One region of the Brevibacillus borstelensis genome, then DNA from elsewhere that is predicted to be linked to it. Evidence: riboswitches for the same ligand, from Rfam matches in the RefSeq annotation. Region 1 holds a riboswitch; each other region holds the start of a gene.
The links. A riboswitch is a leader RNA that binds a small molecule or an ion and turns the genes downstream of it on or off. The one in region 1 is predicted to bind S-adenosylmethionine.

Region 1 (5,248 bases):
ATGCGCGAGATCAATGAGCATCTGTACGAAGGAAAATTCATCTTCAACACATCGGTCGGGACGAGGGTGCGCACCTTCTGCAGCAACCCGTCCGGTCACGTCGTCGTGGAAAACCACAGCGGCGTCATGGCGGCAAACGGCCACTCTTACAAGGACCCTGCGCTGGGCTCCCAGAATACAAACTTTGCTCTGCTCGTTTCGCACAAATTTACCGAGCCGTTTGACAAGCCGAACGAATACGCTCGCGAAATTTGCAAACGCGCCAACGATCTTTCCAATGGCGGCGTCATCGTCCAGAAATACGGAGACATTTTGCGCGGACGCCGCTCTACCGAGTCCCGCATCCGCGAAGGGTTTTTGGAGCCGACGCTCAAGGAAGCCGTTCCCGGCGATTTGGGCCTGGTTCTGCCGTACAATACGATGAAAAGCTTGATCGAAATGGTCGAGGCGCTGGACAAGGTGACACCGGGAATCGCTTCCGAGCACACACTGTTCTATGGCGTAGAGGCCAAATTTTACTCTGCCCGTCCAAAGCTGACCGAGGAGTTCGAGACGGAAATCAAAGGGCTGTACTGCGGCGGCGACGGTGCGGGCATTACGCGCGGACTGGCACAGGCCGGGGCTGCAGGCGTATGGATCGCCCGTAATATCATCAAAAAATCGTTGCAGTAGCATAGTCTATAAATCGGAAAAAGCAGGTGCTCCAAAGTCTCAAGCAGACAGCGGGGCACCTGCTTTTGCATTGCATATAGGGGAGTGGCGGGCATGGGTACGAAATTCGACAGCAGATTGTTTGGCCAGCATGCGAGGCCGAAAACGACCAGTTGTGCATCTTCAGAACCAGTCGAATGATGGAACTTTTTTCACACATTCTTACATTATTCGTAGTCGCTGGGACTTTTCTCAGTCTATAATGGCATCAAGAGCATTTCGCAAGTACGACAGGCAAGAGGGGGTACATATGTTTCAGTTGGTCCGCAACACCTTGACGAACAAAGAAGGCTTTATGATCTTTATTTTATGGAATCATCTCTGGGTTGCAGGCTGGATCGCGTATCAGATGGATGTGAACTTCTGGAAGGTCACCTCCGCAGGCTTGCTGGCAACACTGATCGTTTCTCCGTTGTACTTCATTCGCAAGGACAGCTACTTGATCCGGTATCTGGTCGGAATTGGTCTTCTCTATTACTCGATTGCATTTGACCACTATACACCGTTTCAGGAAATCTCGTTTCTCGCGTTCATCGTCCTGGGCTTTTTGGCAGCCTATCTGGACTGGAAGCTGATTGTATCGGCGGGGGCGATGCAGGTTGCGGCGACATTAATCGGATTTTACACCGGTTCTTACCAGTTGTTTGACGGCCATTTTTCGGAAGTCAATTTGCTGCTTCGCATTGTCGCTTTCGTGCTGATGATCGCGGGGCTCACCTATCTCTGTCTGGCTGGACAAGCGTCGCTTGCAAAAGCGGACAGCGCGAGACGGGAAGCCGAAAACAAAGAGCAGCGCCTGGAAGAGTTGCTGCGGAATATCAAGATGGTAACAGAGCAGGTGGAGCGCACATCCGTGCATGTCCATGAGCATGCCGAGACGACAAGGCGCAACACGGACGAGATGATGGTCGCCTTCAAGGAAGTGGCGACCGGAATGGAATCCCAAGCCAATTCCACTGTCAAAATCGAGGAAGAAGTGCAGTCGATCGACCAGGAAATTGTGACTGTCAACGAGCAAGCGGCCGTCATGAAGGCGGAAGCGGATCAGAACAGCCGCCGCTTGGCAGGAAGCATCAGCATGATGAGCGAGCTTTCCGAGCAAATGGAGCAAATCGTTCAGGCGGTCAATGTGGCGTCTTCGACGATCCGCGAGCTGAACAAGCAAGCCAACAAGGTCGAGGAAATCGTCCAGACGATCAACCAGATCGCGACACAGACGAACCTGCTCGCGCTCAATGCCGCGATCGAATCGGCTCGTGCGGGTGAGCACGGCCGGGGCTTCGCCGTCGTGGCGGACGAGGTGCGCAAGCTGGCTGAGCAAAGCGCGACGGCTACGCAGGAGATCGCCGGAATTTTGCAGTCGCTGCATCAAGAAAGTGAAAATGCGGTGAAGCATATGAGCACGGGCGAAGTGTCGGTAGCAAAGGGGCAGGAGCTGGCGGTAGAGACAGTGGCGTCTATCGAGACGGTTCGTGCAGGCATGGAAGCGTTCCTCGAGGCCGTAGAGCATGTGCGGACGAGCATGGATCGCGTGAAAATGCGCTCCGGGGAAGTGGCGGCCGAGATGTCTACGATTACAGCGGTCACCGAGGAGTCTGTTGCCAACCTGGAGGAATTGTTTGCGACGGCGGAGAACCAGCATCAAAAGGTGCGGGAGATTACCGAGGAGCTCGGCGAGCTGAACGCCTTGTCGACAAAGCTGCAGCAATCATTTCAGCGATAATCGTAATGTTTGAAATTGCAGAAAAAAGAATTGCATTTTTCAATTGATCTGCTAGAATGAATTCAATATCAATTAAATAGTTTCACCTTACCTTATCAAGAGCGGCGGAGGGACTGGCCCGATGAAGCCCGGCAACCACTGTGCACACGTGCACAGAAAGGTGCCAATTCCTACAAAATCCATTTGGATTTTGAGAGATGAGGAAGAGGTTGGCGATATACCGCAAACTCTTCCTCCGGGAAGAGTTTTTTCTTTGTACAAAGGAGGTTATTGGCGAATATTAATTTTAAATAATATAATATTATTCGTGTTTTAATTATTTTATGCTCATAAAAAAACGCACTTCTTTCGTGTGTATATAATAAAAACGAATATTGTTGTGCGGACTAGTGATAGGAGAGGACACCATGAAAAAATTGCTTTTGGCATTAACAACGTTTGCTGTGCTGGCTGCCGGGTGCTCGACAAACAGCAGCGCCCCCGAAGACAAGGGACAAGCCCAGACAGGCGGACAAGAAACAGCGAAAAAGCGGATCGCGCTGGTGCTGCCCGAGAAAATCGGGGTTAACCCGTTCTTCCAGCAGATGGACGATGGAGCGAAGAAAGCCGCCCAGGAATTCGGGGTGGATGTCAAGACGATTGAATCCACAGACCATGGGGCTATCGAGGAAAATATCCGCGTGGCAGTGGCCGAGCAATACGATTTGATCATCACGTCTTCCTTTGAAGCCGAGGATGCGCTGAAAAAGGTAGCGACAGAAAATCCTGACCGCACCTTCGCCATCATCGATACGCAAGTTGATTTGCCCAACGTCCGCAGTGTCATGTTCCGCGAGCAAGAGGCTGCATACCTGGTCGGAGCGGCTGCCGGTTTGGCAACCAAAAGCAACAAGGTAGGGATCGTCGCAGCAATGGACATTCCGATCCTGAAAAAATGGACAGTCGGTTTTCAGGAAGGGCTCAAGGCGACCAACCCGAACGCAGAAGTGCAGATCAACTACGTCGGCAGCTTCAGCGACCCGGCAAAAGCGAAGGAGCTGGCGCTGCTGCAGGCTTCCAAAGGAGCGGACTTTATTTACGGCGCAGCGGCTGTAGGAGATCTTGGCGTGTTTGAAGCAGCCAAGGAAAAAGGCTTCTACACCTCCGGACAAGACGTTGACCGGACCAGCATCGACCCTGAGCATATCGTCCTGTCCCAGTTGAAAGGAACGGACTCCGCTGTGTATGAAACGGTGAAGGCATTTGTGGACGGCAGCTTGAAGCCGGGTGTCGTCGCCTACGGACTGAAGGAGAACGGCGTCGGCGTGACCTACGTTACGCATGACAGCCCGACTCCGTTGAACCCGTTCATTGGAGAAGAAGTCGTCAGCAAGGTAAAGGCGATCAAGGATGAGATCGTCGCGGGGACGAGAACCGTGACAGACCCGCTGAAACAATAGCGAGAGCGCTGATTCGGAAACCGGCTACATGAGCGTAGTCGGTTTCCTGCTCTACCGGGAAGACAAAAGAGGGAGGGGGAAAAGGTGGAGAACCGACTGGAAATGCGGGGCATGACCAAGCGCTACGGCGATTTTACCGCCAATGACAACGTTTCGTTTACGTTGAAAGAGGGGGAGGTCCATGCGATCGTCGGCGAGAACGGAGCGGGCAAAACCACGCTGATGCGCATGCTGTACGGTATGGAGCAGCCCACTGCCGGAGAGATCGCAGTAAATGGCAAGCCCGTCGTCTTTCGCGGCCCGGAGGATGCGATCCGCCACGGGATTGGCATGGTTCACCAGCACTTCATGCTGTTTCCCGACTTTACCGTTGCGGAAAATATCGTGATCGGCTACGAACCGCAGAGCAAAGGGCTGTTTCAGCGAAAAGAAGCGGCGAGTGCAGTCCGCTCGCTCAGTGAGCGATACCGGATACCGATCAACGAGAACGCCAAGGTATCCAGCTGCTCCGTAGGGGAGCAGCAGCGGGTAGAAATCCTGAAGGTGCTCTACCAGGGTGCAGATATTATCGTGCTGGACGAGCCGACTGCGGTGCTCACGCCGCTGGAGGTAAAGGAGCTGCTGCAGACGATCCGCCATTTGGCCGAAAGCGGCAAAAGCGTCATTTTGATTACCCACAAGCTCCAGGAGGTCATGGAGGTGGCAGACCGGGTCACTGTCCTGCGCGGGGGGCGCGTGACCGGAACCGTTTCCCGAAGCGAAACCAATGCGGACGACCTCGCCCGTATGATGGTAGGCCGCGAGCTTCAGCAGCTCAGTGACCGGGTCCGCCTGGAAGGAAAGCCGCTTTTGCGGGTGCAGGGCCTGAGCGTCCGGGAAAAACAAACGCTCGTAGACGACGTGACGTTTTCCGTTCACCACGGGGAGATCGTCGGGATCGCCGGGGTTTCCGGCAACGGGCAATCCGAGCTTTTGGAGGCATTGACCGGCCTGCGGGCTGTTTCGGAAGGGAAAGTCTATCTCGGAGAAAAGGATGTGACTGGCCAGTCGGTGGCAGCGATTCGCGAGGCAGGATTGGCCCACATTCCCGAAGACCGCTACCTGTGGGGGACAGCAAAGCGGGAAAGCGTCGAGGAAAACGCGCTGATGGGCTATCAGCGCAAGCCGGAGTACATGCGCCGCGGTGTCGTTTTGCGCAGCAAATTCCGCCGTGTCGTGGAAGAGTGGGTCGAGCGGTTTGCGATCAAGACAGGCTCTCTTCATTTGAAAGAGCAGGCAGGCAACCTCTCCGGGGGCAATCTGCAAAAGCTGATTGTCGCCCGCGAGCTGGGACAGAATACACCACTGTTGATCGCGGCCGAGCCTACTCGCGGCG
Region 2 (5,248 bases), 1.9 Mb from region 1:
GCTGACCCGGCTGGACAGAGCTGCTTCCGCAACCAGTCAATCCGGTCAACAGAACCAGAGCAGCGACTAAGATGAGCATGAACAGGCTTGTCCGCTTTTTCTCCATCATGAGAGGTTTCACCTTCGTTTCATGTAGGATTGATGAATCGGAAGAAACGTACCGATCTGTATTTAACAAAGATCGGGACAGCGGCAACAGCTGCCAATCCCGATCTTTTTCTATATCTCAAGTTACGTACTACGATATTTGCCTGAGAGGGGCAGTCTTCTCAATCACATCCCAAGTCATGCCGCGAGCCTTTAACCGCTCTAAAAAGGGGAGCGGGTCGATCAGCTCGGGCGGAATGCAGCCGGTCGTGGTCAACAATCCTTCAGCGATCATGTCGACAGCGACGACCGGCGGGATGCCTGTCTGCCAGATCGTTGCTTGAAATTCCGTCTTGTAGTAAACCTCATCGTGATTGGCGATCGTGTAGACGTAAACTTCTTTTCGCTTGTTGTTCTTCTTGCCTTTGACGAGTGCGCCGACGGAGGAGTATCCGTGGATTTTTCCGGCGAGATCGGCCGGTTTCGGCATGGTCGTCACGACTACATCGCGCGGCGCTACCTTGACGCCTTTGACCTCGATCTCTTCGTCGCTGTCCAGTCCCAGATAGCTCAGCACCTTGAGGGTATTCACAAAGTCGGGATGGAGGGCGTACTTGAAGTCCACGTATTTGCACCCTTTTGCGCGGCCAATCGTCTCGCCAAGAGTGGTCGCTTCTTCGTGCTCCACGTTGTAGCAGTCCAGCCAGCCGATCGGCTCGGGGAATTCGAACTCCTCTTTGTTGGCAAAGGGAGTAGGCAAGTATTGTTCACCCTTGTCAGCCGTCCAGAAGTTCGGTTTGGCCAAACACTCCTGAATGGCTGTCTGCGGACTGAAGAAGGAGCAGAAGCCGTCGTAGTCGACGACGGAATTGTCGCCGTCGCGAATCAAAATCTCATCGACTTCGTCCAACTGATCCACAGCGTACCGCGCCGCGATGTTGGAGAAGCCGGGGTCGCACCCAAGCCCCATGATTCCGAGAATGCCTGCCGCTTTGAATTTATCGGTCCAGGCTAGCTGCTTGCGGAGCCATTGCGGGCCGCTTGAAGCCGTGTCGATATAATGGGTTTTCGTGTTCAGGCACGCTTTCATCACTTCAAAGTTGTTTTCCGGCAAGCCGATATGCAGCAGTACGTCAATGTCAGTCAAAATAGATTGGACGCTCGATACATCGCGTGCGTCGACACGTTTTACCTGGATTTCCACATCCGTCTCCCGGCGCAGCTCGGCAGCCAGCTCTTCAGCCGGGCCGATCGATATATCTGCCAGCACCAGTTTTTGCAAATACTTCGATTTCACGATTTCACACGCGCTTACTTGTCCTACACCGCCAACTCCTAAAATAGCGACTCGCATAGAGTCCTCCTTCCATTTTTGGAAAACGTTCTATCTTCGCATTCGAAACAGCCATTTCTGCAAATGCAGATCGATCGTAGCAGGAAATACCGCGACTTGTGTCGCAACATCGATTGGTTCACGCGGACGAAGTCTCATCCAAACACCCTCCTTCTGCACACGGGCAGATCATAGTAGAAACCGAAGCTAAGTGGGACGATCGTGGATCAAAACAGGCAGCAGCCTACTCAAAAAAAGCACCTCCTTCCTGCTGAAAAAGTCAGAGTGGAGCGTCTTTTATTCATGTATATTCGACGCACCCGACGTCCCATGCGAATGGAAAGAGGGAATTATACTCTGACTTTTCTGAAAATATATGCAAGAATGATACCAAATGACCGGCTGCTTCCTGTGCAGTATGAAGGAGCATCGGCAGTACCATTATTCTCACTATTGAGAAAGCAAAAACCAAAACAAAGTGCTGGAAATGTCTGTTGGTGCGCCATCACCTGCATGAGAACACCTTATTAAAAATGAGAAACCTTTCTTTTCAAAAATGAAAGGAATCGTCCGAAGATGAAATGTCGGAAATATCTGGTTGACGGCTCAAACCGAATTCCTTACAATGTTGCCAACAGGAAAATACTGTTCTTATCCAGAGAGGCGGAGGGACTGGCCCGATGAAGCCCGGCAACCGTCACGCAGTTTGTGACAAGGTGCCAATTCCTGCAGGACTGATGACAGTCTTGACAGATAAGAAGCGGGAGTACGTCCATTCCGGATGCCAACCTTCTTCTTAACGGGAGAAGGTTTTTTATTTGTATGATCAAATGTTTTTGAGTTATCGCAACTTCATAACTTCTTTCTTATCCAGAGAGGTGGAGGGACTGGCCCGATGAAGCCCGGCAACCGTCACGCAGTTTGTGGCAAGGTGCCAATTCCTGCAAGACAGCAGCAGTATGTCTTGGCAGATGAGAAGGAGGCCCCCTGTAGCTCGCGAGCCTTCTTCTTAAACGGAAGAAGGCCTTTTTTATGTTTGAAATGAGAAAAAGAGGTGGAGTACATGAGTGCAAGTGTGGTAAAAGTAGGATTGCTTGGCGTAGGGACGGTGGGGGGCGGCGTCTTGAAAACGATCCGCTCTCAGCAGCAAAAGCTGTCGGACAGGTTGGGCAGACGTGTCGAGGTGGTCAAGGCGCTGGTCCGCAATGCGGAAAAGCAGCGGTCTGTACCGATTGAGAACAATCTGATCACGACCCGGTTTGAAGAAGTGCTGGCGTCAGACGTGGACATCGTCGTCGAGGTGATGGGCGGCGTCGAGCCGACATACGGCTATGTCCGTGCACTGATTGAAAAGGGCTGTCACATCGTCACCGCGAACAAGGAGCTGCTTGCCAAGCACGGAACGGAGCTGGTGCGGCTAGCCAATCGGCACGGCGTTCAGCTCGCGTACGAGGCCAGCGTAGCCGGAGGGATTCCGATTCTCGGCGTGCTGCGCCAGTTTCTCCGGACTAATGACATCGTATCGGTCAGCGGCATTTTAAACGGGACGACGAATTACATCCTGACGCGGATGGAACAGGAAAAGCTTCCCTACGCCGAAGTGCTGAAGCAGGCGCAGGAGCTGGGCTACGCCGAAGCGGACCCCGCCTCGGACGTAGAGGGCTGGGATGCCTTGTACAAAACGTACATCCTCGCCCAGCTCGTATTTGGTGAATCGCTACCGCTGCATGCAGCCGAGAGGCAGGGGATTGAAAAGCTGCACCTCGGACAGATCGGCCTCGCCCGCGAATTGGGGTACCGGATCAAGCTGCTGGCCAAGGCTTCCAAGGCCGGGGGCGGTCTACAGCTTTCCGTCCGTCCAACGCTTCTGCCGCTGGATCACCCACTCGCGCAGGTGCAGGATGCCTACAACGCCGTGCAGGTGTCGGGCAATATCGTCGGCGACCTTTTGTTCATGGGCAAAGGGGCAGGCGAGCTTCCGACAGCAAGCGCTGTGGTGGAGGATCTGGCCTATTTGCTGACCCAGCGCTTCACTCCTCAGCCGGTCTGGCAGGAAAGCGAGCCGGCAGGCAATCGGGAAGCCGGGGAGAAGCGGTGCTTTTGCTATCTGGAAAGTAAAGCGTTGCGGGGAACGCCTGATCAAGTCACGCATTTTTTGGATCGGGCAGGAGTTCTCGTGGAAAAACAGCGAATACAATATGACTGGGCGAGCGTCTTGCGCATCGGCATGATTGCCAGCGGTTTTGCAGAGGAGCACAAGAAGGCGCTGCACCGCGATTTCGGCATCAGGGCGGAAGTGTTTCCCGTGTTGTGAGCGGAGACGGCCCAATGCTTCGGGATATAGACCGCATCCGGTTTCACCCCTAATAGAGGAGAAAAAGGGTGCCCGTATCCCGCGGTAGAAGGAGGAAGCTCATGGATAAAAAGTATGTGCTCGCAATCGATCAGGGGACGACCAGTTCCCGGGCCATCTTGTTCGACAAGCAAGGAAGCATCGTCGGGATGGCCCAGAAAGAATTTCCCCAGCTCTTTCCCCAGCCAGGATGGGTAGAGCACAATGCCCTGGACATCTGGTCATCGGTCGTCGGCGTAATCGGCGAGGTTTTGGCCAGCCACAATGTTTCGGCACAGGAAGTGGCAGCCATCGGGATCACCAATCAACGCGAGACGACCGTGGTGTGGAACAAGCATACCGGAGTGCCCATCTATCACGCAATTGTCTGGCAGTCGAGACAGACAGCGGGAATTTGCGAAGAGCTCAAAAGCAAGGGATACGACCCATTGTTTCGGGATACGACCGGTCTGCTGATCGATGCTTACTTTTCGGGCACAAAAGTAAAATGGATTCTCGACCATGTGGAAGGCGCCCGCGCTTTGGCGGAGCAGGGCGACCTCCTGTTCGGAACGATTGACACGTGGCTGATCTGGAAGCTGTCCGGCGGCCGGGCGCATGTGACCGACTATACCAACGCGTCGCGCACACTCATGTACAATATTTTTGATTTGAAGTGGGACGATGAGCTGCTGGCTCTGCTCGATGTCCCGCGTGCGATGCTGCCTGAGGTGAGAAGCAGCTCGGAGGTGTATGCGGTAACCGACAAGGATTTGTTCTTTGGCGTCGAGGTTCCGATCTCGGGGGCTGCAGGAGACCAGCAGGCCGCTTTGTTCGGGCAAGCCTGCTTCGAGCGGGGCATGGCCAAAAATACATACGGCACCGGCTGTTTTTTGCTGATGAACACCGGAGAACAAGCCGTTCGCTCCGAGCATGGCTTGCTGACGACGATCGCCTGGGGCCTTGGCGGAAAAGTGGAGTACGCGCTGGAAGGGAGCATTTTTGTCGCAGGCTCTGCAATCCAATGGCTGCGGGATGGCCTGCGCATGCTCAAAACCTCGGCAGACAGCGAACGCTACGCAACGGCCGTGTCATCCACCGAAGGCGTCTATGTCGTCCCGGCTTTTGTGGGCTTGGGCACTCCTTACTGGAACAGCGAGGTCCGCGGCGCGATTTTTGGACTGACCCGGGGAACCAAAAAAGAGCATTTCATCCGGGCCACACTGGAGTCGCTGGCGTACCAAACCAGAGACGTGGTGGCAGCCATGGAAGCAGATGCCGGCATTCCGCTGAGCAAGCTTCGCGTAGACGGCGGTGCCGTAGCGAATCAGTTCCTGATGCAATTTCAAAGCGATATTCTCGGTGTCACCGTCGAGCGTCCGCGCGTACATGAAACGACGGCGCTCGGTGCCGCCTATTTGGCCGGGTTGGGCATCGGTTTTTGGAAAAGCAAAGAGGAGATTTCGCACAATTGGCAGGTTGAGCGCTCATTCGAG
Region 3 (5,248 bases), 750 kb from region 1:
GGAGACAACGGTAGTCAAGGAGACGGTCGAACCGACAGACAGGTCGAATCCGCCGACAATCAAGGAAAACGTAACACCGACGGCCACAAATGTGACGATGGAGATGGAGCGCAAAATATCCGTGATGTTGGCATAGGTAAAGAAATAAGGATTGGTCAGGCTAAAAAGCAGGATGACGATGGCGATCACGGCAACTGTTCCGTATTTATAAACAAAATCAAACAAGCTGTATTTTTTTGCTTCCATCTTATTCACCCCCGCTTGCGTAATACATGATTGACTCCTGGGTCGCTTCTTCCCGGCTCAGCTCTTTTACGATTTGTCCCTCGAACATGACGAGGATCCGGTCCGCAATCCCCAGCACCTCGGGAAACTCGCAGGAAAAATACAGGATGCCTTTTTTCTCCGCGGCGAGCGAGCCGATCAGGCGGTAAATGTCGCTTTTCGCCCCGATGTCCACACCCTTCGTCGGCTCGTCGAACATAAAGATGCGCGCATCCGTATCCAGCCATTTTCCGATAGCGACCTTCTGCTGGTTTCCCCCGCTCAAGTGGCCGACAGGCTGACGAATGCCCGCTGTCTTTACCCCCAGTTTTCGGACGATCTTCTCGGCTTGCTCCGACTCCAGTCTTTGCTTCACAAAGCCCCTTGGCGACCATTTGGCCAGGGTAGCCACCGACAGATTGCGGGCGACCGACTCCTCTACGAATATCCCTTCCTTGCGGCGCTCCTCCGGCACGAGGACGATCCCCGCCTGGACTGCCTCTTTCGGCGTGCGAAGCCGCAAAGCCCTGCCGTTTACAATCAGCTTGCCATCCTCCCACTCATCCGCGCCGAACAGCAGACGTGCCAGCTCCGTCTTCCCTGCTCCAACCAGGCCGACGACACCGACGATTTCTCCCTCGCGCACATGCAGGTCCGCTCGGCGAACCTTGCCTCCTCTGGCGTTTTTCACTTCCAGGATGGTCTCGCCGATCGGCACCTGGGTCTTCGGGAACTCCTCGGAGAATGTCTTGCCCAGCATCGCGGCGATGACCTCGTCCATCGTTGTGTCCGCCGTCTCTTTGGTAGAGATCCGTTGTCCATCGCGCATGACGGTGATCCGGTCGCAGATTTGAAAAATTTCCGGCAGCCGGTGGGAGATGTAGATAATGCCCAACCCCGCTTGCTTGCACTGCTCGATGATCTGAAACAGCCGCTCTGTTTCCGTGTTGCTGAGCGGAGCTGTCGGTTCGTCAAAAATAATGAATCGGGCCTGCTGTACCGTCGCCCGGGCGATCAGGATCAGCTGCTTTTCGGACAGCGTACAGGCTTCCACCTGCTTTTTCACAGGAATGGAAAAGCCAAACCTTGCGAGAATCGCTTCCGCCTCTTCATACAAGCGGCGCCAGCTGATCAAGCCCTTTGCTTGGATTTGGCGATCGAGCAATATGTTTTCCGCTACACTGAGGTACGGGATCAGCGCCGTATCCACTTCCTGATAGACGCATTGAATCCCGAGCGCTTTGGCATCCTGCGGCGACTGGATCGCGGCCTCCCTGCCATCAATCACAATGGAGCCTCCGTCCGCCACATAGGCTCCCGTCAAAATCTTCATCAGCGTGCTCTTCCCCGCTCCGTTGGCTCCGAGCAGAGCGTGAACTTCTCCCGCTTTCACTTCGAAATCGACGGAACGGAGCGCGGGTACGCCAGAGAACTGCTTCATGATGCCGTTCATCTGCAAAGTCGTCATTTTCTGTCCCCCCTTATTAAGGAAGAATCCCGTTGATGGATGATCAACGGGATTACGCTACACCATCTATGCAGGATTACTTGCCCCATTCTTTCACGTACTGGGAGAGATCTCCCATCGTGATTTTCTTGTCCGTCGGCAAATCGTCTCGCTTGACCAGCACAGGATTCAGTTTGACGCTGTCCGGCACCTGCTCGCCGTTGATTTTTTTGAAGACGGTTTGGGCTTGAATCCGTCCGATGTTGCCCGGGTCTACCGCTGCAGTCGCTACCCACGAGGTAGAGGGATCCTGCATGAGCTGCAGGTCTTCGTCGCTCAAATCGATCGAGTATACTTTGATCTCGGTACGGCCGGCTTGCTGAATGGCGCGGGTCGCTCCTTTGGCGAACTCATCCCAGGAAGCCCAGACCGCTGTAATATCTCCTTTGTTTGGATACTTCTTCAGAATGGCTTCCATCTGCGATTGCGTATCCAGCGCGGTGTTGTTGGTGGCGCTGCCGAAAGCGGCAACCTCCTTGATATCCGGATATTTCTTCAAAAAGGCTTCGTACGTGATCTGGCGTTTTTCCATCGGTGCAAAGCCAGCCACCCAAATTTTCACGATGTTTCCTTTGCCGCCGGTATCTTCAGCCAGCTTCTCCAGGCTAAGCTCAGCCAGCTTCTGGTCATCCTGCTCTACTACCGGAACCCCGGGAAGCTTGATGTCTGTATCAAACAGCACGAGCGGGATGTTTTGCTTCACAGCCTTTTCTGCTCCTTGCTGCAGTGCTTCTGCAGTGCCGTGGTCAATCAGAATGCCGTCGAAACGCTGGTTGACCGCCGCATCCAGGTTGGAAGCCATTTTGGACAGATCGGTATCTGCGTTGAAAACAGTCAGCTCTCCGCCGTTCTTTTCTACTTCGGCTTTGACGCCGGCAATGTACTGAGCCGAGAATGTGCCTACGTTTTGCCGCATCACGAGCGCGATCCGTTTTGCTTTCTCGCCGGAGCCGCCACCCGCTCCGCCGTTTCCGGAAGACGCGCTGTTGCCCCCGCCGCAAGCTGTCAGCAAAAGAGACGCAGAAAGGATAAGCGATCCAATCAAACTAAACTTCTTTTTCATATCGGAAAACCCCCTTTTTAAAGTAACACGGTACGCTGTTCTGCGGTTTTGAACCGGAATCGACATCCATTTGCTCCATCAAAAAAGCCTCTTTCCAGATGAAAGAGGCTTAAATCAGCGGATTTTCGCCTCTCATCTGTCAGGTATCGCTACCTGTAGGAGTTAGCACCTTGGCTCAAAAGAAACGTGTTCCTTTGCGCTAGGTTGCCGGGCTTCATTGGGCCAGTCCCTCAGCCTTCTCTGGATAAGAGTTCATATTCTCATATCAAAACCTTTTGTATATACAGAATATAATGGCTGCTTTCAAACCTGTCAACTAGGATTTTTTCCCCTTCCCTGTCCCTATCTTTTCAAATGCCTGGGCGACAAACCAACTGTGCTCCTCCCGCATCTTTTGTTCCGTAGACGCATCGAGTCCCCAGTCGGATATTTTGGAAGCCGGGCGCAAAGCTGCGAACAGATCCCAGTAAGACAGGTCTGTAAAATCGAACTTCGTCAAGGATTGATAGCGACCGGTAAAACGAAGCATCGCCTCGATGCCGAATGCCCACAGAATCTCCAGTCTGGCGTTGGCAACATCCGCGAGCGGATCTCCGAGCTGCGCGTCCTCCCAGTCGATCACTGCAGCAAGCTGTCCGTCCCTCCACATTACATTTCCTGGCCAAAAATCTCCATGCAGCAGTACGGATGGATTCCGCGAAGGCAATGGCCAGACTGCCTCCAGCACATCCCGAATGCGTCCCTCACCCAGCGATTCATCTGTGATTGCCGGCCGTTTTTCGATTTTCTCGGTACATGCCTTCTCCAGTTTGGGCAAAAAGGACAAATCCAGCTTCGAGACGTCCACACTGTGAATCCTGGAAAGCTGCGCAGCTAGCTGGAAAACGTGGTCGGTCACATCGGCAGGAGTGAACTCAGTCTTTCCCTCGATGTATTCAATCACGACGTACGGCGTGGAAAAAATCTCGCCTGATTGATCCAGGAAAAATGGCACTGGCGCGGCCACCCCCACAGACTTCAGGAGTTCCATCAGCTTGAATTCATCTGCCGCCACATGGGGATTCTGTGCAATGTCTGCCGCACCGTGCCGGCGCACAACCACTTTTCTCCTTTTGCCGTCAAGCTGCTCGATTTCAAGCGCCGTCACCTGCGCTGAGACACCGCCTTTCAACTCCCAGGAGCGAACCAGCTTGCTTTGGGGTTCAAGCCTTTGAACCAATCTTTGAAAGCAGTCCCTTTCCGTTGATTCTGTCATTTGCACCTCTCCTTTGCCTTTTCCGGAATATTCGCTATCCCCGTGATCAAATCATCCCGGTTTCCCGCAGAAGATGAAAAATGAAAAGCGGACAGCTCTCGAATGGGCCGTCCGCTTCTTTTGCTCGCTTTACGGGTCAATCGCTGTTTATCGCTTTAGTTGGATGTGCAGCCATTGCATTTTTCACCTGGACTGCAACTGCTAAAGCCAGCGCCTGACCCAATCCCCCCCACAAATTCCCAACTACTTCTGCTGGTAATTTACTCTTACGATCTTCCAGCCATACGGGCTTGATTCTTCCTGTTCCAAAGAGTATTCCACCTGATAATTTCCTGTCAGCGTATGCTGATAGCTTCCTGTCACCCACAATCGCTTCGGATTGCTGTCATCTTTCCTGACCACCAGGCTGCCGCTGTAATCATGCAGAGGGAGCGGAGCGATCTCTTCCAGTGACTCTTGGGCGTCCTTGCTGAAAAACTGCCCGATCCGCGACGGGTCCTTCTGGACATACGCCTGATTGGCGGCGGTGAGGAAGAGGTTGACGATGTTTTTCTGGCGAAGCTGCGTTTCCTTGAACTGCTGAGGCGTATCGCGTTTCCAAAGATCATGCAAGCGTTTCAGGACGATGGCAAACTGCGCTCGTGTCATTTGTTTTTTCGGGTCAAAATTTTTGTCTGCGTTAAAGAGATAGAATTCGGAAATCGCTGCCGCATAGGGCGATGCCGTATCCTCGTATTTGGGATCGTGCTTCCACAGATAGTAGCCCGTATAGTAAGGCTTCACTTCATCCAGCTTGAGGGTTGTCGCCCGCATTTTGTAAGGAGCCAGGACATGGAACAGGATCATGCTCGCTTCTTCTCTGGTCAACGGCTTTTGCAAATAATCGGAGGACAGCCACCAGTCGATGTTGTTCTTCTGTGGCTGCTTCATACCTCCACGTTCGGATAAGTGCAGGTAGTACAGCATGCTTTCTCCCGGATCGAAGGAATTGACAAATCCGGTTTGTATGTCTAGCATGGCGCGCATATTGGCAAGGAGTTGTTCCGTTTCCTGTTTATAAGAGAACCGTTGATCCACATGCGTATTTGGCTTGGCTGTTTCCAAGGGACCATAGATGCCTTCCAGCACCCGGTTCAGCAAAGCCAGCGCTTCGCCCCTG

Region 2: it holds a riboswitch for S-adenosylmethionine, as region 1 does, so the genes downstream of both, V5G20_RS11340 (homoserine dehydrogenase) here and V5G20_RS02685 (BMP family lipoprotein) in region 1, are expected to answer to the same signal.
Region 3: it holds a riboswitch for S-adenosylmethionine, as region 1 does, so the genes downstream of both, V5G20_RS25825 (sugar ABC transporter substrate-binding protein) here and V5G20_RS02685 (BMP family lipoprotein) in region 1, are expected to answer to the same signal.

The regions. Positions count from the first base shown of each region.
Region 1 covers NZ_CP144922.1:561,416-566,663, forward strand. Annotated here, with positions in the region: gene V5G20_RS02675 (NAD(P)/FAD-dependent oxidoreductase) at 1-672, shown strand, start outside; gene V5G20_RS02680 (methyl-accepting chemotaxis protein) at 962-2,434, shown strand; SAM riboswitch class I at 2,524-2,638, shown strand; gene V5G20_RS02685 (BMP family lipoprotein) at 2,842-3,873, shown strand; gene V5G20_RS02690 (ABC transporter ATP-binding protein) at 3,958-5,248, shown strand, end outside.
Region 2 covers NZ_CP144922.1:2,427,699-2,432,946, forward strand. Annotated here, with positions in the region: gene V5G20_RS11330 (polyamine ABC transporter substrate-binding protein) at 1-109, opposite strand, end outside; gene V5G20_RS11335 (saccharopine dehydrogenase family protein) at 239-1,441, opposite strand; SAM riboswitch class I at 2,069-2,180, shown strand; SAM riboswitch class I at 2,284-2,398, shown strand; gene V5G20_RS11340 (homoserine dehydrogenase) at 2,484-3,734, shown strand; gene glpK (glycerol kinase GlpK) at 3,836-5,248, shown strand, end outside.
Region 3 covers NZ_CP144922.1:5,382,000-5,387,247, forward strand. Annotated here, with positions in the region: gene V5G20_RS25815 (ABC transporter permease) at 1-246, opposite strand, end outside; gene V5G20_RS25820 (sugar ABC transporter ATP-binding protein) at 248-1,732, opposite strand; gene V5G20_RS25825 (sugar ABC transporter substrate-binding protein) at 1,809-2,834, opposite strand; SAM riboswitch class I at 2,964-3,085, opposite strand; gene V5G20_RS25830 (phosphotransferase family protein) at 3,151-4,089, opposite strand; gene V5G20_RS25835 (S-layer homology domain-containing protein) at 4,333-5,248, opposite strand, start outside.